3 regions of the Vibrio apostichopi genome follow, and region 2 is predicted to be linked to each of the others. Evidence: predicted binding sites of a transcription regulator. Region 2 holds the regulator's gene; each other region holds the start of a gene.

Region 1 (6,163 bases), 1.1 Mb from region 2:
TTGTGCTAAAGCACTATCACTGCCCGTAATATCAAGTACCGTGGTATCTGAGTCATGGTCGTAGAATTTACCTTCACTCGCTTCACGATAGCTTGCAACGAACGGCAAAAATACTAGATCATATTCCAAGCCTTTCGACTTATGAATAGTGACGATTTGAACCAAGTTTCTTTCTGATTCAAGGCGTTGAATGTCGTCTTCACTGCCGCCTAAACCATTTTGTGCATCTGATATCGCTTCTGCCAACCAACGCAGTAAGCCATAGTCGCTGTCGAGCTCTTGCCTAGCTTGTTGCAGCAGCTCGCCAATGTGCATCAAGTCAGTGAGTGAGCGCTCACCATTTTCTTCTTCCAGTAAGCGTTCCGCGAGATGTCTTTTACTGATCACGCTGCGCAACATTGGTAACACGCCGCGCTGTAGCCATAACTTACGATATTCTCGAAATTCGTTAACGACGTTTTCCCACACCACTTCATCGTTGTTGAGTTCGTCCAATGAAGCCGCATCCAGAGCAAACAACTCTGAGGCTAAACTAGCGCGTAATGCTCGGTCATTTTCAGGCGTCAGCACCGCCTGTAATAAACGCTGAATATCTTGTGCGACCAAGCTGGTGAACACACTGTCTCGGTTGGACAAGTACACGCTCGCGATACCTTGTTCAGACAACGCATTTTTAATTAGACGCCCTTCACTACCGGTTCTAACCAAGACAGCAATATCACCCGCATTCACGGCATGTTGTTTTTTACCGTTATCAAAATAGGCTTGTTGGTTTTGAGAGGCAGTCAGAATGGTTTGAATTTGACTCGCCGTCGCCTCAGCCATCGCCTTGTGATATTCGCCTTTTGGTAGTGGCTTGTCTTCAGCCTCTTGCAGCCAAAAGGTAAGTGCGCGCTGAGTTTGACCATTCATCACCCATTGGCGTTTGTCGGCCGATGGACTAGCAGCAACGGGTAAGAATGGAATGTCTTGGTCGTAGATAAACGGGCTGTCCGAATTCATAAACACTTGGTTTACTGCACTGACCATATCGGAACTTGAACGCCAGTTAGTGCCTAAGGTGTAGTGAGCACTAACTTGGTTTCTCGCCTTAATATAGGTAAAGATATCTGCGCCACGGAATCCATAAATAGCCTGCTTCGGGTCACCGATCATAAACAGGCCGCATTGCGGGTTATCTAGGTAGATTCGGCTAAAAATACTGTATTGCAGCGGATCGGTATCTTGGAATTCATCGATCATCGCCACTGGGTATAAGGTGCGGATTCTCTCCACCAGCAGTGATTGCTCATCCACATCAATCGACGCGGATAACTGAGTCAACAAATCATCAAACGATAACCATTGCTTCTGCTGTTTCGCCTTAGCTAGCATGGTTCGACAATGAGTAATCGCATGTGCCAACAATGGGGCTTTTAGATCTGCAGGAGAGTTTAAGAAGCTCTCAATAGCCTCAAACACCGCGTGTTGAGGAGCCGTACCTTTTGGTGTTTTTTCAATTAGGGTTGCTTGAGAGAACTTCTCTAATTTATCTGGAAACTGGTAATCATGAGTGTCGCTCTGCGCCCATGCTGTGACGGCTTCTAACCAAGTAGGCAGAGACTTCTTGGTGTAGCTGCGTTTGTTCACATCTGAACCTGAAATCAAAGCCAAAAAGTCCGCTTCAGATTCACACCACAACGCCTTAAGTTGCTTCACTTTATCTAGATTCTGATTGTGCAGAGTTTGCAAGTCACCCGACATCGCATCTACCGTCAATTTCAGCGGAGATCCTGTCAGATAACGATTTACGTCTGCTAATAATGCAGCAGGCGAACCCCAAATATTTCGCACCTCACCAGCCAGTTGAATTGGTAGCGGGTAGAACTGTTTACGCCAATAATCGGCAACCACTTGCGCTTTAAGATGGCTTTCATCGGTCACAAATTCATTATCAAATCGGCTGCCAGACTCAAAGGCATTTTGAGTCAACATACGCTGACAGAAGCCGTGAATGGTGTATACCGCGGCCTCATCCATTTGTCTTTCGGCATTGAGTAGAGTTTTCGCCGCACCAGCATGATCTTCGATGGCTTGTAACAAAGGAGCAATCACTGGATCGTCACTTTGCCCGCGAGCAAACGCAATACGTGCATCATGAATTCGCGCGCGAATACGATCACGTAGCTCTGCCGTTGCCGCTTCCGTAAAGGTCACCACCAAAATTTGGTCTACGGTAAGCGGCTCATGGTGTCGAGTGGCTTCAGTCAGATCACCTTGTTGCGCAGCCGTGCCGTGCCCGAGCAGTAGGCGCAAGTACAAGCCAGCAATGGTGAATGTTTTACCAGTACCCGCTGATGCTTCAATTAAACGCGCGCCATGAAGTGGAAACGTCATGGTATCGAGTGTCTGTGGAGCGATTACCTGAACACTGCTTGTGGTCGTCATGCCTTACTGCCTTCTGATAAATGTGTTGTTACAAATGTGACCTAGCGTGGAAAACGTCATTCAATTTACGTCCTACGCTGATTTGTTAATAGTTAGTGCGATCTCTCTCACGGATCAATTCAGATCGCCTCGCTACTATGCGCCCACGAGTTCAGGAGCGCGATTCGAGTTTTATACTCATGCGTTACTTTGAACCACAGAATAATGGTCCCTCTGACCTGTGGCCGTACAGCGAACGCCCTACACTAATAATGATTTACTGGCGGCCACTTTATTTCCTGTACCCTGACTTCTCGCAAGTCACTATCTATCGCTTTGACTAAGCTTATACCTCGATTATCTCTAACCTTTTGATAAGCCAAGCACTCCAAGTTTAAATCTAACTCTTTATTTTCTATGCCTTTATTCAAGCACATCTCTTTGACGTTAGTATCGTTGGCGACCTTGCTGATCACTGCCGATTATTCCTGATCTTCAAGATCGGCAGCGGCAAGTCTTGCGGCCTGTAACACAAGCGTTGAATACATACGCGACTCAGCAGCTAATCCATCATCCCACTTAGGCCAGATTCGAGAGATGTAGGTATCTCTGCCCTCGCCCGTAAAGGCGAAGCTGTCATTAAAGGTATCGGCCATTTTCTTAAGAGACTTTTCTTCGTCATCAACCCACTTACCACGACTAAAGCCAGCCTCAACGCCAGCCAATGCGCTTTTCGGGAAATAAGGCAGTGGTGCTGTCATGCCTTGATAAAACAGTCGTACTAACTCAGCCAGTAAACTCTTCGCCTGCTGCGCATCGCCGATAGGTTGTAGCGTTTGGTGAACCACGCCCTCTTTTCTGTCGTAGCCGATAATATGGGTCGTTTTTCCGTGTCCCATGACTGCACAACATAGATGATCAATCCACGCTGCCAAATAATCTTGAGAGCGTATTTTACCGCTACGGAAACGAACTAGACCCGATTGATAGTTTTGAGTTAACCAACCCATCAAGCGAACAGGTTTGCCTTCGCCTAACACATCAAGTTCGATATTCACTTCGAGATCTTGTTGCGGTGATCCACTCACAAATCGAATCTCTTTGGCTAAGTCTTCCGCTTGAACACGGTTGGTTTCAAATTCAATATCACCAAAGGCTCCGACCGGTAAACGACCCTGTGCTTTTTGCTCAGAGACAAACAGTCGCACTGCTTCGTCTGCACCTTCAGGGTGGTCTAGCAGCACTTGCAGCAAAGCATCCTTAAGCTGGAAACTCTCTAAACCATTAAGCACGAATGGCTCATCATCTTCCATCACAGGAAGTGGCGGCTCAAACACCACTTTTAGACGGCGGTTAAAGAAGTACTGCACTGGCAAACGCCAAAAACGCTGTAACTCAACCAAGTCTAGTTCTAACGGATACGTTGCACCCAACAAGTAATCATCCAATGCGCGATTGAATTCACCACTGCGTTCACCGGAACGGTTAGCCGCTGGAAGCCACTCTTTGGCATAACTCAACACATGGCTCGCATCACCTTGAGTAAACGCAGTAGGGCTGAACGGTGTCATGGTGTGTTCAAAACTGATCGCTTGAGTCAGGTTGATGCCTGAATCATCACTTGGTAAGGCTTGGTCTTCACTTAAGCAGTAGTTCTGCTGGCAGTACTCGATCAACTCTGAAACCAACACCGATGGCACTCGCTCAGTATTATCTTGAATCGAACGGCCAACATAGCTGATGTACAAGCATTCTTGCGCTGACAGCATCGCTTCTAAGAATAGATAGCGGTCATCATCACGGCGAGAACGATCGCCAGGACGCGTACGCCCATTCATCAAATCAAAGCCCTCTGGCGGCATTGAGCGAGGGTAAACCCCATCATTCATACCTAACAAACAGACGGTTTTGAACGGGATAGAACGCATCGGCATCAAAGTACAAAAGTTAACTTGGCCAGCTAAGAATCGCTGGCTAATACGCGCGCCAGATAACTTATTATTGAGGTACTGATAGATAATGCTTGGCGACAGTTCTTGTTCATACAAGGCATCATCAAGCTGTTCATTCAATTGCGAAAGTGCATCGCGAATCGACTTAAGCACCACCTCACCTTCTAGCTCCACTGCAAAGAAATCATCAATCATTTTCAGCAAGGTTTCACGCCACATATCGATAGATTGTGTTTCAGTTAAGCGTTGACGGTAATGTGCGATGCGGTCAATAAAGTGCGCTAACTTACCAGCAAGTTCGGCGTTAATGCCTTGAACTTCGTTATAAGCAGCAATCGGAGAGTGTTCAGTTTCAAACAAACCTGCAGAATCCGACATCGCATAGCCCAGTAACATGCGCTGAATACCAAAGAGCCAAGTGTTTTGCTCGGTCGCAGGTAAATCAAATTCTGTCGCAGTTGATGCATCAACCCCCCAACGAATACCGGCTTCTTCAACCCATTGCTTGGCTTGCTCGAATTGAAACTCATCAATACCAAAGCGTGCCATCATCGCAGGAATTTCTAATAGTTCTAGCAACTCAGACGCTAGACAACGCGTATTCGGTAGCGCGACCAACTGCATGAAGGCGGTCAGAATTGGGCTTTCTTGGTCTGCGGTTCTATCAGAGATCGAGTAAGGGATATAACGCTCACCCGGAGCATTACCAAATACCGCCTGAATCGCTGGGCTATAGGCATTGATGTCAGACACCATTACGATGATATCGCGTGGTTTTAGTGTCGGATCGGCATCAAACATCGCCAACAACTGATCATGAAGAACTTCAACCTCGCGCATTGGACTGTGACACGCATGTACGGTCAGCGAGCGATCGCCAAGCTCAACCGTTTGCTTGTGATCACTGGAATCCAAGATTTGATCATTTCGATACTCTTTGAGTTCGAGAATGTCAGATTGAATCTGGTGAAGTAAATTATCAGCCTTAATATTTACAAAAGCTTCAAACTCACCACTATCTCCCTCTGATAATAAACGCAGATTATCTCGGCCCAACTTACCCATAGAAGCTAAAAGGTTATTACCGACTGCATTATCGATATGCAAGTCATCATGAACGACATATTTAGCCCCCTCCATAAGAGAGGATGAGCCAGCATCAGCAATAATATTATTTGATAGAGCTAACTTTTTTCGTCGCTTTGCATCAAACCTTGCAAGATCTTTAAGACTATCAATATCTCCCCAATAAGGCCTACTTGGGTTCGTGAACATTAAATTGACATCAATCTGTTCACCGAGAGCCTTCAGCGCATCCATATAACGAGGAGGCAACGAAGAAATACCAAACACGAACAAGCGTTTAGGTAGGTGCTGCAGTTGACCTTGTTGATTGGCTAACGCTTCAATGAAGTCGTGATACAAGTTACCACGGTGATACTTTGATTGACCCTGAGAGAGGGTCTGATCATAAAGCGCTTTCCACAAAATCGGCTGCCAAGGGTGCTCTTGTTGCCCTTCATCATCGACCAATTCAGCAACGGGCTCTCCTGATTCCCACATCGCCATCCATTCAGGTCGATACACTAAGTAACCATCGAAGATATCGGCAATCTTCTCTGCCAATTGATACAACTTAGAGTCATCTTCATCATTTTCAAGATAACGTTGCAGGGGTAAGAAATCAGGGTGGTCAAGCTTAGCGGGTAGCAAACTCATCAACTTCCACGTCATTGCTTCTTTGTTAAACGCACTGCGTTTAGGGACATCCGGAAGAACTTGGGTAAACATATCCCAAATGAAGG
Region 2 (6,163 bases):
TCGCTTCTTTTTAAGGCATCTGCATTCAAGATTTCCCAATAACCCTAAGGTTGCGGTTGGCATCTCACTGGGCGGTAACATGTTGGCCAATTACCTCGCCGACTACGCAGATGATCCGTTAATCTCAGCGGCGACGATCGTCTCTGCCCCCTTTGACCTTGCTTGTTGTTCGAGTCGTATTGAACAAGGCTTCTCTAAGATCTATAAAAAGTACCTGCTCAATTCTTTGAAATCGAATGCGTTGAAGAAACATAAGCTGCTGCAAGAGAAGATTGGCATCTCAGCGGAAAGCATTAAGAAGATCGACAAACTGTATGAGTTTGATGAACGAATTACTGCGCCTCTGCACGGATTCAAGAATGCACAAGACTACTATGCCCAATGTTCTGCATTGCCTAAATTGAATCAGATTAAACTGCCCACACAGATCATTCATGCGAAAGACGATCCTTTCATGACCGATGATGTGATTCCAAAATTCGTTCTACCCGACAACATCGACTATCGTCTGTTTCAAAAAGGCGGCCATGTGGGATTCATTACAGGTAGCACGCTCAAACCAAGGTTTTGGTTGGAAGAAGCATTACCCGCCTACTATGAAAGTATTCAAGATTCGGCATAATGGCCGAGCCTTTGTTAAGGACTGAATGGTTAACGTCACTAGACACACCGATTAACACATCAATAAACTATTAATGAACATATCCATGAACATAAAAGAGAGAAGTATTTATGATCATCCCATGGCAAGACATCGCACCAGAAACGCTGGAAAACCTCATTAAAGAATTCGTGCTACGTGAAGGTACAGACTACGGTGACGTAGAGGTTTCACTGCAAAACAAGATTGACCAAGTGAAACATCAATTAGCCTCAAAGGAAGTCAGCATCGTGTTTTCTGAGCTGCATGAAACCGTTGATATTCAGGTCACAAAACGCTTCTAAGCTGCGCTCATAAAGGAGCCGTGTTATAGTGGTAAACGATTGCTAACAAGTAAGTTACTCAAAAGACAAGGGTTGTCATGTCCGCTAAACATCCAATTATTGCGGTGACGGGTTCATCTGGAGCCGGCACCACCACTACCTCAGAAGCCTTCCGTAAAATGTTCAATATGATGGACGTGAAGGCAGCTTGGGTTGAAGGGGATAGTTTCCATCGCTTCACTCGACCAGAGATGGATGTCGAGATCCGTAAGGCGCGTGAGCAAGGTAAGCACATCAGCTACTTTGGTCCACAAGCTAACGATTTTGGCGCATTAGAAGAGTTCTTCCGTCAATACGGTAATGAAGGCACGGGCAAAGTCCGCAGCTATCTACATACCTTCGATGAAGCCGTTCCTTACAACCAAATGCCCGGCACATTTACGCCATGGCAAGAGATCCCAGAAAATTCGGATGTGATGTTCTACGAAGGCCTTCACGGTGGCGTAGTCGATGGCGATATTAACGTCTCACAACACGTCGACCTGCTTATCGGCATGGTACCTATCGTAAACCTAGAGTGGATCCAGAAATTCGTTCGTGACACACGCGATCGTGGGCACTCTCGCGAAGCGGTGATGGACTCTATTGTTCGCTCAATGGATGATTACCTTAACTACATTACCCCGCAGTTTTCGCGCACTCATATCAACTTTCAACGTGTCCCAACCGTAGATACATCGAATCCACTGAACGCCAAAGGGATTCCAAGTTTAGACGAAAGCTTCGTTGTTATACGTTTGCGTGGCATCAAAAACGTCGACTTCCCTTACCTTTTGGCAATGATTGATGGCTCATTTATGTCACGTCATAACACGCTTGTGGTGCCAGGAGGCAAAATGAGTTTTGCTATGGAGCTCATTGTAAGGCCAATCCTACAACAACTAATCGAAACCGGAAAAATAGGTTAACAAAACGACATTCTGGTTGATTACTTTTCATACCGTGATCATGTGCACAATTTTGCGTAAAAAATCGTAGCTTGGTCACGATTAAAATCAAGAAATAGTACCTGAAAAAGGATACTATTCTTAAACGAAACACAAGATAGCTTGCAGCACTCAACGAGTGCTCTTATCCTAACTGAGTCAATTCAGGCTTAGCTAAAATACGGAAAGCGGCAAGCATACCCTGCAGAGGAAGTGAGATATTATGGTTCTAGGTAAACCTCAAACCGATCCAACATTAGAGTGGTTCCTTTCACACTGTCATATTCATAAGTACCCTTCAAAAAGTACTTTGATTCATGCTGGTGAAAAGGCAGAAACCTTGTACTACATCGTTAAAGGTTCTGTGGCTGTTCTTATCAAAGACGAAGAAGGTAAGGAAATGATTCTTTCTTACCTAAACCAAGGCGACTTCATCGGTGAACTTGGACTTTTCGAAGAAGACCAAGAGCGTACTGCGTGGGTTCGTGCTAAATCTCCTTGTGAAGTAGCTGAAATTTCTTTCAAGAAATTCCGTCAACTTATCCAAGTGAACCCAGATATCCTGATGCGCCTTTCAGCACAAATGGCGAACCGTCTACAAGTAACTAGCCAAAAAGTTGGTGACTTAGCGTTCCTTGACGTAACAGGTCGTATCGCTCAAACGCTACTTAACCTAGCGAAACAGCCAGATGCAATGACTCACCCTGACGGCATGCAAATCAAGATCACTCGTCAAGAGATTGGCCAGATCGTTGGTTGTTCTCGTGAGACAGTAGGTCGTATCTTGAAGATGCTTGAAGAGCAGAACCTAATTTCTGCACACGGTAAGACTATCGTGGTATACGGCACTCGTTAATCTCGATTAACTGAGCCAAAAATTTGAAAGCCACCAAATGCGAATTTGGTGGCTTTTTTGTTTTCTAAAGATCTTGAGAACAGATGCGAGATGCGAATGGAACACTTACAACTTCCAAACGCAAACACTCTCGAAGCGAAGCGTACCCACATCTCTAGGGCAAAGCCCGTGCTCGTATCTTTCTTTAACCGTTGGTGCTTTCGAAGATCTTATCCGCTGATGCTGCAACGAATCCTGTATAAAGCTCACCATTGGCCATCGCATAACGCTTAGCGAACTCATAGAAGCCACCAGGAATCATCTCATTGCCTTCAACAAATGAAACTGGGACTTTGTCTGCCATTGTTGATGATTGCTCTAATAAGACCTCTGGAGAGCCTTTAACCTCACCACCAGATGCATTGATAGTGAAGCCTGATTCGCTCAGGTAATCATTCACTGCCTGCACTTCATCAAAAGCGTCGAGTTGATTCACGCTCACCGTGAAGTGGTTTGCACCGTAACCATGAGCTGCGAGCCAAGAAGCGTATTCACTCTCTTTTGCCAGCACTTGGAAATCCGCGAAACTCAGATCCCAAAGACGACCACCAAACAAGAACTCATGACCTTGAAGCTTGCTTGCATCGACTTGCTCAACCAACTTAGCAACGATCTGTTGTAAGTCACTTGAACACTCCTCTACCTTCAACTCACTAATGAACACTTTCGGCTGATTTGGATCTGGGTGCTCGTAGTGCTTAGCTACTAGCTTCTTACTCTCAAACAAGTAATCGCCACACGCCTTGTAACCCAGCTCAAGGAAAGGCTTGGCCAATGTTTCAATACCTAACGGTGCAACATTGAAAGTACGCAGTGCAATATGATCATTAATCAGAGCTTCGTCTTCTTTCAGCAAGTGATGTACTTTCTCAGCCGATGGACAAAGCCTGTGGATGTAATCGTCCCATAGTGATTTAAAGAGTAGATCGGGCGTCATGGTGACTCCTTGTCAGAGGTTCTAGCAAGCTAGTAATTTGGATTAGAAAGGGAGAGGCTGGACATAGAGTCAGCAGCCATCAGCCTGTGACATACTTGTTCTATTATTATCTATCGCCCAATCGAGGTGTCGGACGTGGGTGAAAAGAGGAAGCGATAACATCGCTTCCTTATTACACAATTAACCAATGAAGCTGTTAGTCATGAGCCTAAAGCTCATAAGCTTATGATTTATAAACTTTTGATTCATGAACTTATAGCTTAAGAGCCAAAACTACAGCTCAATACCTGGGCTAAATGTCGCTGGCAGTTGAGTTTCACCGCCTTCCATTGACGCCATTGGGTAAGCACAGTAGTCAGCCGCGTAGTAAGCACTTGGGCGTAGGTTGCCTGAAGCACCCGGGCCACCAAATGGTGCATCACCACTTGCGCCTGTTAGTTGGCGGTTACGGTTAACAATACCCGCACGGATATGGTCAACGAAGTATTCCCACTCTGAATCGTCGGTTGAAACTAGGCCTGCAGACAAACCAAAGCGTGTGTCATTTGCCAGTTCAACCGCTTGCTCTAACGATTGGTAACGAACCACTTGCAGCAATGGGCCGAAGTACTCTTCATCTGGCAACTCAGCAATGTTGGTTGCATCGATAATACCCGGAGAAACAAACGCCGCTTCACCCGCTTTTGCTTCAACTAGGCTTACACCACCTAGCGATTGCAGATTAGCTTGTGCGTCCAGAATAAACTTAGCTGCCGCTTCAGAGATCTGTGGCCCCATGAAAGGTGCTGGCTCAGCGAATGGCTGATCGACACGAATCTTCAAAGTAGCCGCAACGAGCTTATCAAGCAGTTGATCGCCCTTCTCTCCAACAGGAACATACAAGCGACGTGCACATGTACAACGTTGACCCGCACTGATGAAAGCCGATTGGATAATTGTATAAACCGTCGCGTCAGCATCACCAAATTGGTCACTGATCACCATTGGGTTATTACCGCCCATCTCTAGTGCCAGCATCTTACCCGGTTGACCCGCGAATTGACGGTGAAGGATATGACCAGTATTCGCACTACCTGTGAATAGCACGCCATCAAGGCCTTTAGCATCAGCCAGTGCGATACCTGTCTCTTTGGCGCCTTGCACTAGGTTAATCACGCCAGCAGGAAGACCCGCTTCTTGCCATAGCTTCATCGCAAACTCACCTGTCCAAGGTGTCTGCTCTGACGGCTTAAATACCACGGTATTACCCGATAGCAGTGCTGGAACAATATGACCGTTAGGTAAGTGACCTGGGAAGTTGTAAGGGCCAAATACCGCCATTACGCCTAATGGACGATGACGCAGTACGATTTGGTTGCCTGCGGCTTCACGCGAAGCTTCACCCGTACGTTCGTGGTAAGCACGGATAGAGATAGCGATTTTGCCCGCCATTGCACCCGCTTCAGTGCGAGTTTCCCAAATCGGTTTACCCGTCTCTTTTGCAATAATCTGTGCAATCTCTTCGCTGTTCTCTTTTACCTTCTCAGCAAAGTTCAACACGATCGCTTCACGCTCTGCAAAGCTCAGTTTTTTCCAAACTAAGAACGCATCACGAGCCGCTGCTACTGCAGATTCAACCTGCGCTGGTGTTGCACTATCGCCTTGCCACACCACTTCATTGTTGTATGGGCTTACTGATGTCATGGCGTCGCCTTGACCTGCCACCCACTGTCCTGCTATCCACTGAGTCATACTTCTATCCTTAAAATCTTCGACAGATAATCGCCGCTCTTATTGAGCCAACATTCGAACGAATTCGCCTTCTTTTACTTCAAGAGCGCTTGCTACTTCAGATGATAAAATCACTGTGTCGCTTGCTTGGTCATACGCGCCTTTCGCGGCTACTGCACGGAAGTTCTCAAACGAGGTATTACCAATTAGGAAGTCTTTAGAGCTGGAGTGCTCTGCAATTTGAACCTGTGCTCGAATCGCATGACGCACGGATTCAATGTTTCTTAAATCACACTCAACCGTCGGGCCTGCATCAAAGATGTCGACATAACCACGGTTAGTGAAACCTTCACGTTCCAGCAACTTAAGTGCAGGACGTGTATTATCATGTACCTCTCCAATCACCGCCTGAGCTTCTTTGCTCAGTAGGTTCACGTAGATAGGCAGCTTCGGCATTAGGTCAGCAATAAAGCCTTTCTTACCAATACCAGTTAGGTAATCTGCAAGCGTGAAATCAATTGAGAAGAAGTGCTCTTGCAGCCATTGCCAGAAAGGTGAGTTACCTTCCGCATCGGATACGCCACGCATCTCAGCAAAAATCGTTTTAGAGAAACGTTCTGGGTGCTCAGACATGATCAGGAAGCGACACTTCGACATCAAACGACCATTCAATCCACCACGGAAAGCTGGGCGCAAGAACAGTGTGCAGAT
Region 3 (6,163 bases), on a different replicon from region 2:
CAGAGTAGATCAGACCAAGTACTTGCCATTCACGCTGGGTGAGTGGACTAGTGCGCACCAGTTCAGGAATATTCGGGTGATTAACCAGATTCTCAACAAAGTCTTCGTCAAAGTGAACCGAACGGCTACGTTGGGTGGTTGAGATATCTTTCATGATCTGCTGAGCACGGTGACGTTCTAAATCGCCTAACCCTGGCTTGTTGCTCAACTTATCTAGGATATGCCCGATAGTACCACCATCGACCAAGAAGTTACCGACCATACCGGTTTGGTTGGTCATGTGCAGAGCTTCTTCAAGTAATACGCGAGCGCTGTCTTCATCGTTAATCTGCGTGCGTAACACGGCTTCAACGATCAAGTTTCTGTTGGTATCCGTGATCAGGTGTGAACGTTGTGCTTCACTCTTCAAGAACGCCAACGCTTCTTCTGCTTCTTCGTATTGCTCAAGGATGATGTGAGATCTTACGATGTTTCGCCACTGAAGCTGACAGAAGTGGTTACTCGCCGATTCAGGTCGAACTGCAACACTTAACCAGTCACGAATGGCGTCTTTATCGCCTTTGACCTGCCAGAATAGGATCAATGAAAGTGATGCATTCGCCGTCCAATCTACGTGGTACGTTGATTGGCGCAACAAGTGCTGAATCTGGTCGATAAACTTCGACGCTTTATCAATTTCACCACGGCTAAGCGAGATACGAGCCAGCATCGAATAGCTATGTAGATGCTTACTTGGCGAGTGGTGGCCAAGGATGTCTAAGCCCTTGTAACAACACTCTTCCGCTTCATCCAATCGGTTCCAACACCAGAAGATTTGAGCTCGAACACGCAATAAGAATTCATGCAGAGGTACGTATTGAAGCTGATGCTCTTCAATCAATTTGAATGCGCTGTCTTGCAGCTCAAAGGCCGCTTGAACATAACCTTGAGCAATCAGGATTTCGCTCTGTTGCAAAATCGCCCACAGTGCTTGGTGGTAAACCTGATATTGACGTGCAAGCTTTTCAGTTTGCTGCATCATTGGCAAGGCACGGCTTAGATTGCCCATTACGTGATTGACTTCGCCAACAACAGAGGTCGCAACAATACGGCTGCGATAAACGGTGGTATTCAGCTGGCTTAGTGAAAGCTCAGCCAATTCCAATGCTTTTTCTGGTTCATTACTATTAATAGCAACTTGCGCACGCAGGGCGTTGTATTGACCTTGCTGCTGAGTATCCAGTTCTATGTTTCGAGCTTGATACTGTGTTTCGGCTTCTTCTAATAGAGTGCCTACTTGATCATAGCGGTGCTGACTCTGTGCCAGCCAAGCGCGCAGCATTGATAGCTTCGGCTCACTGTATAACTGGTCCGTGGTGAGCTGCTTGATCGCCATCTCTAGCGATGAAAGCTCGCCTTGGTTGAACATCGGCCAACCGTGTTCGGTTAGAATTTGAATGATCAGCTCTGGATCTTCTGCGCGTTGTGCATGTCGCAGTGCTTGATGAGGCGTTTTCTGTTTGATCCATGCTTTCGCGGCACTTCTGTGCAACTCGGCTTCTTGTTGTGGGATTCGAGCTTGGCGCTCGTGGGCGAGAAATTCACCAAATAGGTTATGGAAGCGGTACCAGTTTTTTTCGCCTTCAAGAGGGTAGATGAATAAGCCAAATCGGTTGAGTGACTCGATCATCCCCAGTGCATCTTCACGCTGGGTAAGCGCGCAGACTAATTCGTCATTGAAATGATCAAGTACTGAACACTGCATCAAGAACTGTCGGGTTTCTTTATCCAGTAGATCGAATACTTCTTCAACCAAGTAATCCCAAAGGTGGGCATGGTTAAAGTGAGAGAAAGACTCGGCCGATTGGGCCAGCGTGCGTTTTTGATGTTGTGCTTGAAGGGCAATAAGCTGAAGTGCAGAAGGCCACCCCTCAACATAAGTACAGATACTGCCAGCTGTGGTGTCATCTACACCATCAGCGACACGTTGATTGAAGAAGCGCGTCGTCTCTTCAGTATCAAAAGCCAGAGAGTCGTTGCCAATCTCAATCATCAGATCACGAACACGAAGGTTTGCAGTGCCAAGTGGTGGTGTCCCACGGCTAGTCACAACAAGCGTTAGGTTGTCGGGCATGTGCTTGAGGAAAAAGCGCATCGCCTCGTGAATGTCATCGTTATTAACTAAGTGGTAGTCGTCCAGCACGAGGAAACATTCCTGGTGGAATTCAGACATCTCGGCGAACACTTCGCTTAACAAAGAATGCAGTGATGAGAACTGTCGCTTTTCTGCCAGTTTTTGGGCATTAGGACAGGCATTTTGAGTCGCTTTGTTAAGTGATTGAAGTAGGTAGTTGATATAGCGAAAGGCATCATTGTCACTATCGTCAATGCTGTACCAACCCACATTGGGTTTATCTACCAGCCATTGCGCAGCCATAGTGGTCTTGCCATACCCCGCTGGAGAGCGGAACAGTACGAGCTTGTAGCAATCTGCATTCTGAAGCAGATCGAGAACTCTAGGTCGCAGGATTGCATTGTGTAAGCGGCCGGGACGAGTCAGTTTCGAAGGGATCCACATATCGAAGTTTTACACCTATTCCGTGGCTATGTTCTGGAATATCCCAATCTATCGTTGAGTGCACTCCAATGACATTAGCCTAATTACTTAAGTCTTTACTCATATTACGTGAAGCAAAACGTTACCGACTATGATCCTCCTCAGAAACCTTGCACTCCTGCATGTTTTTAGTGTTCTACGCCCTTTATTTGTGACTTTGCTCACCTTGCGGGGTGGTTTGTGAATGTGACTTTGTCCTTACCTACACATGTTTCTCTGCAAAAGATGAGAGGCGGAAAATATTTTCGTGATCTGAAACTCAGATTTGGCAATGACTTTAAATGGGTTAAATAAAAGTCACATCATTTGAAGTTAAGTTATCGAACGGGAGCTTGTGATCCCAGTCACTCCAAGTTTTTGTTCGAAGTCAGAACATGAGAGTCAGATCACTAACCCAATGTGGGTACGCCCCCTACGCCCTCCCATCTACTCCTAGTTAGTCGTACGGGCGGGAGGATGTTTAGTTAATGGTGACCATGCACGATATGTCACAGATGAATTAGAACTATTAAAAGCGAGATTTCTGAAATGAAACCAACTCAGCAAAAAACTTTCGATAAAGTGTCGTTCCAAGAAAGCGTTAAGAAACATTTATCTGCAACCTACGCAACAACGATTGAAAATGCAGATAGCCGCGCATGGTACCTAGCAATGGGTCGCGCATTAGCAGAACTCACAACATTCGACCTGCTAGAAACTGAAAATGATGAAAAAATCAAAAACGCGAAGAGTGTTAACTACCTTTCGCTAGAATTCTTGATTGGTCGTCTGACAGGTAACAACCTAATCAGCATGGGCCTGTATGAGCAAATCACTCATGCAATGGAAGAGCTAGGTCAAAACCTAACTGACCTTCTAGAAGAAGAACGTGACCCATCACTAGGTAATGGTGGCCTTGGTCGTCTTGCAGCTTGTTTCATGGATTCTTGTGCCGCTCAAGAATACCCAACAGTAGGTTACGGTCTTCACTACGAATACGGTCTATTTAAACAGTCTTTCCAAGACGGTCGCCAACAAGAAGCACCAGACGCGTGGCGCGGTGTTGAGGGTTACCCATGGGAAGTGGCTCGTCCAGAGCTAGCACAACACATTGGTTTTTACGGTCATGTAGAAGTTGAATTCGTTGACGGTAAAGAAGTTCGTACTTGGGTTCCTGGTATGGAAGTAAAAGCAATGCCTTGGGATCTGCCTATCGTAGGTTACGAGTCAAACACGGTTTACCCGCTACGCCTTTGGGAATGCCAGGCAATTGCACCATTCTCACTAGCAAGCTTTAACAACGGTGATTACTTCGAAGCGCAACACTCGCTAATCGATGCAGGTAACATCACTAAAGTGCTTTACCCGAACGACAACCACGAGAAAGGTAAGACACTGCGTCTAATGCAGCAGTACTTCCACTCAGCAGCGTCTGTTCGCGATATTCTACGTCGTCACGAAGCTGCAGGTTTCTCTTTAGAAGATCTGCCTAAGCAAGAAACGATTCAGCTTAACGATACGCACCCAACGATCGCGATTCCTGAATTGATGCGCATCCTGATCGATGAGAAAGGTTTAACTTGGGACCAAGCTTGGGAAATCAGTGCTCATACGTTCGCATACACGAACCACACACTACTTCCTGAAGCGCTAGAGACTTGGTCTGAATCACTGATCAACCGTCTTCTTCCACGTCACATGGAAATCATTTTTGAAATCAACCACCGCTTCATGCAAGAAGTTCGCAAGATGTGGCCTGGTGACGGTGAGAAGCAAGCGAAGCTTTCTATCATCCAAGAAGGTTTCCACCGCATGGTTCGCATGGCAAACCTATGTGTGATCGGTTCTTACAAAGTAAACGGTGTAGCTGCACTTCACTCTCAACTTGTTAAGAAAGACTTGTTCCCTGAGTTCAACGAAATCTTCCCAGGCAAATTGACTAACGTAACGAACGGTATCACGCCACGTCGTTGGTTGAAGTTCTGTAACCCAGGTCTATCTACGCTAATCACTGGCAAGATCGGTACTGAGTGGCCAGCAAAACTTGAGCAGCTTGAAGGTATCGCTAAGTTTGCAACAGACGCGAAATTCCAAAAAGAATTCATGGCTGTTAAGAAAGAAAACAAACAGCGTCTTGCTGATTGGGTTCAAGAGAACATGGGTATCGAGCTAGATACTAACGCTATCTTCGACGTGCAAATCAAGCGTCTACACGAATACAAGCGTCAACACCTAGATTTGCTACACATTCTATCTCTGTACCACCGTATTCTTAACGAACCTGGTTTCGAGTGTGAGCCACGCGTATGTTTCTTCGCAGCGAAAGCAGCACCGGGTTACCACCTAGCAAAAGAAATCATCTTCGCGGTTAACAAGATTGCAGAGAAGATCAACAACGATCCTCGCATCGGTAACAAGCTTAAAGTGGTATTCATCCCTGACTACCGTGTAAGCATGGCTGAAATCATCATCCCTGCAGCAGACGTTTCTCAGCAAATCTCACTGGCTGGTAAAGAAGCATCGGGTACAGGCAACATGAAGATGGCTCTAAACGGCGCTCTAACTATCGGTACGATGGATGGTGCAAACGTTGAGATCCGTGAAGAAGTTGGCGATGAAAACATCTACATCTTCGGCCTAGACGTTGATGGTGTTGTTGCATTGAAAGCTCAGGGTTACAACCCATACGATTACTACAATGCAGACCCGCTACTGAAAGCATCTCTAGACCTATTGACTGGCGATGAGTTCTCTCCAGGTCAACCAGGCCTTCTACGTGCAACGTTTGATAGCCTACTAGACGGCGGTGACCCTTACCTATGTCTAGCTGACTTCGCATCTTATGTGAAAGCACATGAAGACATGGGCACGCAATACAAAGACCAAGCAGGTTGGGCTAAGAAAGCGATTCTTAACACAGCATTGGTTGGTAAGTTCACATCAGATCGCTCAATCCGCGACTACGTGAACAACATCTGGAAGCTAGAAGCCGTTAAACGTTAATAGTTCCCAAGTAGCCAAGGCAGTTTCTGCCTTGGCTCAATTAGCTTGTGAGCAAACAGACGGCTTATTCAGATAGCAATGCTTACAAACTGATTGTCACAAGCTAATTGATTAGTAAAAAATTAAATAAACAACCCTACAAAAATTGAAAGCGTTAGAACGTTTTCGGAGAGAGCGATGAAAGAACAGACCGTATTAAAACAAGTCGCAGAAATGGCAAATATTGCCGACAGTTACGTTAGTGCGTGGGGCGATGAAGCACAGGTATCAGACGAAACGATTACGTCTCTATTGGCTTCATTGGGCTACGATACAAGCAGCGATGATGCACTATTAAAGTCAGCAGAAAGAAAACACAAAAAAGATGTACTAGACCCAGTTCTTGTCTTGCGTGATGGTGAGCCAGTAGAAGTGGCGCTGAATTTAGGTGTTAGTGCTCGTGAAAGCGAGTTCAGCTGGCGCTTAGAGACCGAGCAAGGAGAGGTACTTGAAGGCTATCTTCAATCTCAAGTCGTTCGTGATGAGCGTGCCGAGGGTGGCCCTTTAGTGTTTGCACTGCCAAGTGATTTGGCATGGGGTTATCAC

The links. Region 2 encodes CRP, which controls carbon source genes, mostly activating them, when cyclic AMP is high. Its sites were predicted from a motif close to TGTGANNNNNNTCACA; they were not measured.
Region 1: recB (exodeoxyribonuclease V subunit beta) is a predicted target of CRP. The motif match lies at 2,524-2,539, and genes of this name have one in related genera.
Region 3: malT (HTH-type transcriptional regulator MalT) is a predicted target of CRP. The motif match lies at 2,747-2,762, and genes of this name have one in related genera.

What each region holds. Positions count from the first base shown of each region.
Region 1 is NZ_AP028067.1:753,268-759,430, reverse strand. It holds gene recB (exodeoxyribonuclease V subunit beta) at 1-2,427, opposite strand, end outside; gene recC (exodeoxyribonuclease V subunit gamma) at 2,889-6,163, opposite strand, start outside.
Region 2 is NZ_AP028067.1:3,454,332-3,460,494, forward strand. It holds gene QUF19_RS15545 (hydrolase) at 1-622, shown strand, start outside; gene QUF19_RS15550 (YheU family protein) at 733-945, shown strand; gene QUF19_RS15555 (phosphoribulokinase) at 1,023-1,892, shown strand; gene crp (cAMP-activated global transcriptional regulator CRP) at 2,134-2,766, shown strand; gene QUF19_RS15565 (DUF1338 domain-containing protein) at 2,951-3,742, opposite strand; gene astD (succinylglutamate-semialdehyde dehydrogenase) at 4,016-5,473, opposite strand; gene astA (arginine N-succinyltransferase) at 5,513-6,163, opposite strand, start outside.
Region 3 is NZ_AP028068.1:1,032,703-1,038,865, forward strand. It holds gene malT (HTH-type transcriptional regulator MalT) at 1-2,557, opposite strand, end outside; gene QUF19_RS21640 (glycogen/starch/alpha-glucan phosphorylase) at 3,125-5,578, shown strand; gene malQ (4-alpha-glucanotransferase) at 5,756-6,163, shown strand, end outside.